DNA from 2 places in the Lysinibacillus sp. G1-3 genome. Region 1 is predicted to be linked to the other one. Evidence: riboswitches for the same ligand, from Rfam matches in the RefSeq annotation. Region 1 holds a riboswitch; the other holds the start of a gene.
The links. A riboswitch is a leader RNA that binds a small molecule or an ion and turns the genes downstream of it on or off. The one in region 1 is predicted to bind preQ1.

Region 2: it holds a riboswitch for preQ1, as region 1 does, so the genes downstream of both, ACVYAD_RS15510 (QueT transporter family protein) here and queC (7-cyano-7-deazaguanine synthase QueC) in region 1, are expected to answer to the same signal.

Annotation. Positions count from the first base shown of each region.
Region 1 covers NZ_JBWHYQ010000002.1:148,791-153,761, reverse strand. The annotation lists gene ACVYAD_RS02755 (GNAT family N-acetyltransferase) at 1-164, opposite strand, end outside; gene queE (7-carboxy-7-deazaguanine synthase QueE) at 290-1,018, opposite strand; gene queD (6-carboxytetrahydropterin synthase QueD) at 1,011-1,484, opposite strand; gene queC (7-cyano-7-deazaguanine synthase QueC) at 1,488-2,147, opposite strand; PreQ1 riboswitch class I at 2,489-2,535, opposite strand; gene speE (polyamine aminopropyltransferase) at 3,142-3,996, opposite strand; gene speD (adenosylmethionine decarboxylase) at 3,996-4,430, opposite strand; gene ACVYAD_RS02725 (aminotransferase class I/II-fold pyridoxal phosphate-dependent enzyme) at 4,427-4,971, opposite strand, start outside.
Region 2 covers NZ_JBWHYQ010000013.1:131,194-136,164, reverse strand. The annotation lists gene ACVYAD_RS15520 (long-chain fatty acid--CoA ligase) at 1-82, shown strand, start outside; gene trpB (tryptophan synthase subunit beta) at 124-1,287, opposite strand; T-box leader at 1,347-1,547, opposite strand; gene ACVYAD_RS15510 (QueT transporter family protein) at 1,637-2,119, opposite strand; PreQ1 riboswitch class I at 2,126-2,170, opposite strand; gene ACVYAD_RS15505 (DUF1259 domain-containing protein) at 2,435-2,545, opposite strand; gene ACVYAD_RS15500 (hypothetical protein) at 2,545-2,799, opposite strand; gene ACVYAD_RS15495 (ABC transporter substrate-binding protein) at 3,399-4,421, shown strand.

The DNA.
Region 1 (4,971 bases):
TCACGAAACCATTCTTTCGTACAGATGCTCATATCTAATTTACCTTGATCGTATTTATGTTGAGAAGGTAAACGATTTTCATACTGGGCTAGCCAAGAAGAATAATCACCTTCTTCAAGAAATCGAATAACTAATCTTTCCGTTTCATTTCTTATTTTATTCAATCGAACACCTCATCTAGAATACTTTCTATTCTTATATAGATTATTCTACATAAGGGAATTATTTCCTTCCTATTAAAATAGTATTTTCTACTTCAAATAGAATATGTCTTAAATCCATAAGTGTACTATACCCCTCTTTTATTCCCCCAAACAAGGGCATGCAACTGTGGCAGTACTTTGACATCTGTTAATTCCTCATCCTTCATCACTTTATCTATCAGTGCATGATATTTATCTAATAAATGTAGTATTAATCCTGAATTGTCAGTCGTCGTGAGATCATCATTACCGACCTGAAGATAAAAAGGAATCGTTGGATATCGATGGTGAATTTGTTTAGCATACTCGTAATCCTCTTGATTAAAAACGACTATTTTAAGAGATACATGATGATTACTGTTTCGATTTTCAAGTTTTTCGAAGATTTCAGAGAGCATCGAATAGTTTGTCGTCATACCAGAGCTAGGTGGCTTTGGGGAAATTGTCAACTCATCAATCTCATACATCCATTTTTGCCACCTACTACCTTGTGTTTCCACCCCGACCTTTATGTCATTTTCTTTTAAAATGGCAATGAGCTTCTCCAAATTTTGGATGAGTGCAGGGTTGCCTCCTGAAATCGTAACAAATGAAAAACCGCTGCCTCCGAGACGTTTCAGCTCAGACCAAATCTCCTCAGCTGTCATTTGAACAATAAGATGCTTTCCGCTGCCATCCCACGTAAATGATGAATCACACCAAGAACAGGAATAATCACAGCCGGCCGTTCTCACAAACATTGTCTTTTGGCCAACTACCATTCCTTCACCTTGAATCGTCGGTCCAAAAATCTCGATAACAGGTATCTTACTCAACTTCCATCCACTCCCGTCTCGCTTCTGCATAGCTAGTCGGTGTTTCATATAAGCGGATAAACTCAACACGCGCACCGTTATATCTTTGTTCATCAAGCAAGGCCGCAGCCAACTTTTCGTAAATCCAAACAACAATATTTTCTGCCGTCGTATTCATTGGTGGAAGCGTTTCATTTAAATAACGGTGATCCAATTGAATTTCTATCTTTTCTTTCCATATTCCTTTAATATCACCAAAATCAATCATCAAACCCCGTTCATCAGTGTAACCACTCAGTCCTAATATTACGCGATACGTATGACCGTGCAGGTTTTTACATTTCCCCTCATAGTTATGTAAATGATGAGCAGCATCGAAGGTAAATTCTTTACTTACGAGAACGCGCTTTGCATGATAGTTCAATTGATTTCTTTGAATATCTACATTTAGTTTTTGGAGCTTATCGACGATTCTAAAATCTGACATGCCTTATGACTCCTTCCTGTAACTCAAATACTCATCAAGCCCTTTTTTCCGCAGTTTACATGCTGGGCATTCACCACAGCCATCTGCTATTACACCGTTATAGCAAGTTAACGTTCTTTCCCGAACAAATTCAAGTGCTCCAAACTGATCAGCAAGTTCCCATGTTTGTGCCTTATTCAGCCACATCAACGGTGTATCAATAACAAAGGAATCATCCATCGATAAATTTAACGTTACATTCAAGGATTTAATAAACACATCTCGGCAATCCGGATATCCGCTAAAATCCGTTTCACAAACGCCAGTTACAATATGCTTAGCTCCTACTTGGCTCGCTAAAACGCCCGCAAATGAAAGGAAGAGAAGATTTCGACCAGGTACAAAAGTCGATGGAAGCTCACCATTTTCTCCGTCTTCTACCTTTATGTCTTGTCGTGTCAATGCATTCGGAGCAAGCTGATTCAGGAGTGACATATCAAGAATGTGATGCTTGATACCGAGCTCTTCTGTTATCATCTTTGCACATTCAATTTCAAGACGATGCCTTTGGCCATAATCAAAAGTTACTGCTTCAACCTCTTTAAAACGTTCTTTTGCCCAGAACAAACAAGTTGTACTGTCCTGACCTCCACTAAATACAACAATTGCTTTTTCCTGCTTCATCTGTAAAAACTCCCTTGTTTCAAGAAAACAGCACTATAAGAAAAAGTACTGCTTCTTTTAGTTTTTTTTAGAGGGTAGCTAAATACCTCTTTCTTAATTGAACGATTCAATACCGTAGTTATCGATAATCAATTTTTCCGAATTAAAATATTGTGTACTTTGGTTACTCAATAATGGTAAATCCTACAGTCCTTCTGTATGGCTTCGGCCAGACATAAAAAAACCTCCTTGTAAAATGTTTCCCAACACTTTTCAAGAGAGGCATCACCAATCGTTCTAATAAAACGTAAGTAAAAACATAAAAAAAGCCACGTCCGATATGGACATGGCATAATTATCATGTTTCCATAGTTTTTTATAGAGGGTATCAGCTATGAACCTCTCCCGTTCTAGTCCGGGCATTCTTTTCTCAAATATAATACAAAAAATAGTAGAAAACGTCAAATGGATTTTTAAAGGCTGTTTCTAAAAGATTGTTGCTATAAAAACATAAGAACAGATTAATTTTACAAAATGCGCAGAGAATGCACGCTTTCTTTTGGTTTTGATTATGATTTCTCATAAAATCTTGGAGATTCGTCATAAGTTGTGGATTACCTTATTTAGTCTTATTTCCAAATTGCTCACTAGTTTGCTGTAGCGTACGAACTAGGATCGATAAGCTAAATATTACAGGTTCACCAATGATTTTGACTATTTGTAAGAATTGTGGAGAAGTAGCTTCAATGAAAGTTAAGAAACTAGATAAGTTCAAATAGAATCTTTTAGTTATACTTTGGGTCACTTCAAGTAGAGTAACCCTTTATTAATTTCTTACCTCAGGATGACCTCGCCCTTATGAACATTTTCTTTCAGACCCAACAAAAAAACCGAACTATCCAATGAAACTTTTATAAAGTTTTTTGAAATCGTTCGGATTTTATATTCATCTTGTTTTGTTAATCAAGATTTTATTCGGCTTTAGAAAGGAACGATTTAGTTCTGTCCCAGCCTCTTATTCATCACGATCAAGTGACTCTTTCACAAATGTAGGAAGTGCGAATGCACCAACGTGTAAATCTGTATTGTAATATTTCGTTTTTAGGCCAAATTTATCCCAAGAATCTACTTGAATATCTTTAATTGGATGTAATGCTTTTGAAGCAAATCCGAATAGCCAGTGTCCAGATGGGTATGTTGGCATATGGAATTGATATACGCTCGCGATTGGGAAAATACCTTTAATTTTTTTATGTGCTTTGCGCATGTTTTCTGCATACTCGGCAAAGTATGGAGATTCATGTTGGTTAATTAAAATTCCTTTTTCATTTAATACACGGTAACATTCTTTATAGAAAGCTGTTGTAAATAAACCTTCACCGACTGAAATTGGATCAGTAGAATCTACTAATATTAAATCGAATGACTGATCAGCTGCGTTTTGAACATAAGCTAAGCCATCATCGAAAATCATTTCCATACGTGGATCTTCTTCAACATCAGCAGCTGTAATTGGAAGATATTTTTGGCTCAAACGGAATACTAACTCATCGATTTCTACCATTACTACTTTTTCTACTGATTCGTAACGTAGTACTTCACGAGCAGTACCACCATCACCACCACCGATAATTAATACCTTTTTTATGTCTGGGTTAGTAGCGAATGCTGGGTGCGTAATCATATCGTGATAAACGAACTCATCTTTTTCATTAACCATCATCAAACCGTCTAACGTGAAGAAAGTACCAAACTCTTCACTTTTATAAAAATCGATTTTTTGGAACGGAGATTGTTCACTATGAATTTCTTCGTTGTATCCGATTGAAAATTTACAGTTATCGCTCCATTGTTCTGTATACCATTTCATTAAATCACGTCCTCTAATACTTCTTGTTTCACTAGAATTGTATCAATTTCTTGTTCTGCAAATTGGCGAATTTTATCTGCCATTCCACGTGGTACTTCAAATGATTCTGTCTTTTTCGCTTGTAGTTTTTGTTCTAAATATTCTGCTGCCTTCCAAGGACTTACTGAGTCACCACATGTGTAAACATCTACAGAAGCAAATCCGTATTCTGGCCAAGTATGAATCGTTAAATGTGATTCAGCAATAATTACTGCACCCGAAACACCATATGGGTTGAAATGATGGAAGCAAGATTCTACAATTGTTGCCCCAGAATAGTCAGCAGCTTCATTCATAAACTGCTCGATTAATGCGTTTTGCTCAATAATTTCACTTGGGCAACCATAAAATTCAATTAATACGTGTCTACCTAATGTTGATAATTCAATGCTCATTTATTTGTCTCCCTTACGACTGTAATATAATTTTCTTCTTTCGTTTCGAACAGAACATTCCCAAAATTAAGAAAATAGAAGTTGTATAATTCTACTACTTCCTCTGAAATAACTTCACCAGGGATAATTAGTGGTATTCCCGGTGGATAAATCATTAATGAGTCTGCACTAATCCGACCTACCGCATCATAAATTAAAATTGTTTCTGTTTCTGCATTACACGCCTGTTGCGGTGTCATTGCTAATTTATTAATTTGATTCGCTGTCACATAAGCTGACTGAATCGCATCTTTTTTTGTGTGATTAAATTCAATATCTTTTAACGCATGTACTAATTTACCGATTGTTTCATTTGTATCAACATGACTTATGACTGCCATTATGACATATCCTTCAGCAAGTTCTAATTGAATGCCATACTGTTGTTTCAATATTGTGTAAACTTCGAAACCAGTCAAACCGAGATCGTTCACACGAATAACAAGTTTCGTCCAATCATAGGATTGATTGAAATTTTGTTGTACATAATCAGCTTTAAGCA
Region 2 (4,971 bases), on a different contig from region 1:
AACATCAGTTGGAAAGTTTCTGAAAGCTAGGCTTCGAGATAATGTAGCAGAAATTTATCCGAAATTAGGTTCACTCGTATAGATTAAAGAGCGATTTCCACAAAGGGAAGTCGCTCTTTATCTTTATTTATTTAGCATTTGGAATACTTGTTCAACGTCTTTGTCTCCACGACCAGAGATATTGATAATAATGCTTTCTTCCGGGGATAATGTTGGCGCAAGCTTAAGTGCATGAGCCACGGCGTGGGAGCTTTCAAGTGCAGGAATAATGCCTTCAACCTTTGATAGCACTTGGAATGCTTCGAGCACCTCTTCATTTGTCACTGTTACATATTCTCCGCGACCAATTGTTTTTAAATAGCTATGCTCTGGACCAGCTCCAGGATAATCTAGTCCAGCGGCAATCGAATAGGTTGGTAATGGATTGCCTTCTGCATCTTGCAGTACTAAACATTTGAAGCCGTGTAATTCACCCGGTGTTCCTTCATTTAATGTGGCAGCCTTATCTGGCTCAATACCGATGAGGCGAACGTTTTCATCTGCAATATACTCTGCAAACGCACCGATCGCATTACTACCGCCGCCGACACAAGCAAGTACTGCTGCTGGTAGCTTGCCTTCTTTTTCTAAAATTTGTTCGCGACTTTCACGGCTAATAACGGATTGGAAATGCTTCACCATTGAAGGGAACGGGTGAGGCCCAACAGCAGAACCTAGTAAATAGAAAGTCGTCTCGTAGTTTTCTACTAAATCAGCAAATGCTTCATCCACTGCATCCTTTAATCGTCCTTGACCTTTATCAACAGCTACTACCTTTGCACCAAGAAGCTCCATACGGAAGACGTTTAATGCTTGGCGTTTTGTATCCTCTAAACCCATATAAATTGTGCAATCCATTCCGAACATTGCACAAGCAGTTGCTGTTGCTACACCATGCTGACCTGCACCTGTTTCGGCGATAACACGATGAGCACCCATGCGCTTGGCCAATAAAATCTGTCCAAGAACGTTATTAATTTTATGTGAACCAGTATGGTTAAGATCTTCACGTTTTAAATAAATCTTTGCGCCACCTAATTGTTTTGTTAAATTTTCAGCGAAATAAAGTGGAGATTTGCGTCCAACATATTCACGGAAATAATAATCCAGCTCTTTATTAAAGTCTTCATCGTCTTTATATTTTTGAAAGTTTTCATCTAAAATACTTAAAACATTTTGAAGCTCATCGGGAACAAAGCTACCGCCAAATTCACCAAAATATCCTTTTTTCTCTGCTACTGTACTCATCTTCTCTCGACTCCTCTATCTAATTTTTCCATAAAAAAAAGCCACTACAATCCTTCTGTAAAAAGGACGAGTAACCGTGGTGCCACCTTCATTCGCAATAATTGCGCGCTTTCGTACTCCGATAACGGGGAGTAACTTCGTCCTCACATTTGATGAGGCTGCTCCAAAGTCCATTCACAAGTAGGTACTACTGATTTGCACCAACCATCAGCTCTCTTTAAGTACTAGCGCTTGCTACTATTCTTTTTCCTAGCATTTATTGAAATGAATTGTAGGATATTTTCAGAATATTGTCAAGGTGTCTTCCAAGAAATAAAAAAAGACGAATCTAAAAGATCCGTCAATAAAATTAAATTAAATTTTTGAAGTTTAAGCGTTTGTTCAATACATACATAATCGGTGCACCAACCGCCAAGACAACAAATTCACCTGCAGCAACAGTTAACCATGTCCAGAAGAATGGTAATTCTAACGCTAAATTCAATTCAAATGCAATGATGAACATTGTACAAGTAAATAAAAATGTATTAATGATTAAACGTGCCCAAATATTTTTGACAAATTTACAAATAAGAATGAGCAACCCAAGAGTAATCATCGAATGGCCTACACCGAAAACTAAATCGTAGATGCCGAGTGGTGAAAAGAGGTTAGAGATGAATACACCAATAATGATCCCAACGGCAAAGCGTGGATTAAACGCAACTAAATGGTTAAACATTTCCGATATTCGGAACTGCACCTCTGTAAAGCCAAATGGCGCGACTAATAATGTAATAGCAATGTAGAGTGCGGCAATAATGCCACTCGTTGCTAAAAATTTTATTTTCATATTTATTTCTCCTTAGTTTTTTTACGTGGGATGGTTACGAACCACGTGAAGCAAATGCAATCATATCAATGTTCATGCTTATTTGTAAATAGCTACGTGTAAAAAATTATAGTATTAACGATAATAATTTGATCTTTGTCAAAGTTTTTTTATGACAATGCCTATGAAAAGGGGCTTGTACACCTACTAAAAAGTTATGCAGAAATAGCAGATGAGAAGTAACCTCGAAAGTTAGAAGTCGTGGATCTGGCCGGTCACTTGTTAAAACAGTACTTTTAACAAGTGACCATTTCAGTAATTTAAAACACTAAATAATTAAGCAAATTTTGGGGCAAAGGTGAATGGAGGCTCTATTGATTGAAAATGGACGTACAAAATAGTGGGGGATGAATATATCCAATGACTATGAACAGCACTTTTAGACATTACTCCTCTAAAGTATTTTTAATTTCTTCTATTTCAAAAATTAAATCGTTAACTTGTTTCTTGAATTCATCTGTATATTCTAATTCCTCTTCCATTTCTTTTGTATACTCTAAGGCATTTAGGGTGAAATCCAGAGCAAATTCAAATAGACTGTCACATAGATTAGAAATGATTGTATCAATATTTCCTGTAGTTGCATTTTGATGTTCTTGCGAATAAGAAGGTTGATTTAAATCGATTTTATCATTATTCATGGTATTCCTCCTTTTTGGGAACGGCACTAATCTCATATGCATCATATGCATTAAATGTAAAAAGGGGGACTAAAATGAACACTTTCTGTAGATCTACTAGCAAGAAATAAAAGAGTATTGCACGTCTAACCATAAAGGGAGTAATACTTCTAAAGCACTCGCAGGTTGTTTTTATTCACCAATTTAAGACGTTACTCAAACTTCTAAAATATCCCTTTACTCAAAGTAGTTGGCTAGTTGAAAACTTGAAAAAGTAAGAGTGAATTAAAGCTGTTATGAAGTCCTGACATTTTCATTGTCAGGTTTTTTAGTTTTTACATATATTACTTAAAATTAGATGTCGGAAAAATAACTTCGCTAAATTGTAAAAAATTTTTTTGTTATGTTAGAAAAAGAAATCAAATTGTAAAAACAGCGTAGTTTAGCGGTTTAAAGCGACAAATTGATTGAAAAGAAAAAATATTCGACTGGAATTAATAGTCAGAAGATTCATAATGTTGTTGACGAACCTTGCTAATAACGATAATATAGCGATACGTTCACACTTCGCTTGGATAAAGTGTGATAAATATAAGAGATCAAAATCGGGGGGATTATTTGTGAAAAGCAATTTAAAAAAGCTTTCGTTCCTGTTATTTGGGTTAGTTTTAATACTTGCTGCTTGTGGTGGTAGTGGTTCTAGTTCGTCGGATTCGAAAGGGAACGAAACGAATAACGCAAGTGAGAGCGGTAATGCAGACGATAAAACATATAAGATCGGGATTACTCAAATTGTGGAGCATCCATCTTTAAATGCTGCAACTGAAGGTTTCAAAAAAGCGATTGAAGAATCTGGCTTAAAAGTAGATTACGATCCACAAATAGCGCAAGGGGATAACAGTCTTAACACGACGATTGCAAACAATCTAGTAAGTGCAAACGTAGATTTAATCTTTGCGAACTCTACGCCGTCTGCACAAGCGGCAGCAACAGCAACTAGCGATATTCCAATTATCTTTACTTCTGTAACAGATGCTGTTGGCGCACAGCTCATTGACTCTATAGAGAAGCCAGGGAAAAATGTAACAGGAACAATCGATTTACATCCTGATACTATTTCGAAAACAGTGGCGTTCTTAAAGGATTTGGGAGCGAAAAAAGTAGGGATGGTTTACAATGCTGGTGAGCAAAACTCAGTGGCACAAGTAAAAGAAGTGAAAAAAGTGATGGATGAGCAAGGCTTAACGGTGGTTGAGGCATCTGCGGCAACGTCTGCAGAAGTAAAACAAGCTGCTGAATCGTTAATCGGTAAAGCTGATGCATTCTATATTATTACTGATAATACAGTAGTTTCGGCACTTGAGTCTGTCATTGATGTAGCAAATGCTAATAAATTACCATTAGTTGTAGGAGAGCTTGACTCTGTGGCACGTGGTGGCTTAGGTGCATATGGTTTTGAATATTTTGACATCGGTTATGAAGCAGGGCAAATGGCTGTGAAGATTCTAAAAGGTGAAGGAACTCCTGCTGATATTCCAGCTCAATATCCACAAAAGCTAAAACTATTAATCAATAAAAAAGTAGCAGATGATTTAGGAATCGACATTAAAGATTCTTGGGGTGCGGAGCTTTTAGAAAAGTAATGACCTAACATATCATCTTATGGAGTGAAGCGGGGGAGAACTAAAACTGCCTCCGCTTTATCTTCTTTTAGAGTGTTTTGGGGCGATGTTGAATTCATGTAATTCCTATTTAAAATTTGCCTAGTATCATAACGTAGGGTTGATTTCCGTTCCGACTGGGCGCTTTGTTGCTGCCGCTTTGCTTTCGCACAGAGCAAAGCTTCCTGGGGGCGTCCGATGAGTCGCTTGGGGCAACAGGATGTTGGTCACGAAGGCGTTATCACAGGACGTGATGCTTTTAGCCTTCGTTCCCCTACCTGCTCGCTCCAGGGTCTCGGGCCAACAGATGTCTTTTGCGCGAAAGCGTGAGTGCAACGTAGCGGCAGCAGCAGGTTTTGATTGTGCGAAAGCGCAGCGACAGCAACAGGTTTTGGTTTTGTTTGTGCGAAAGCGCAGCGACAGCAACAGCAACAGCAACAGCAGGATGTTGGTCACGAAGGCGTTATCACATGATGTGATGCTCTTAGCCTTCGTTCCCCTATCGCTGATCCTCGAGGAGTCGCCCAGTCTC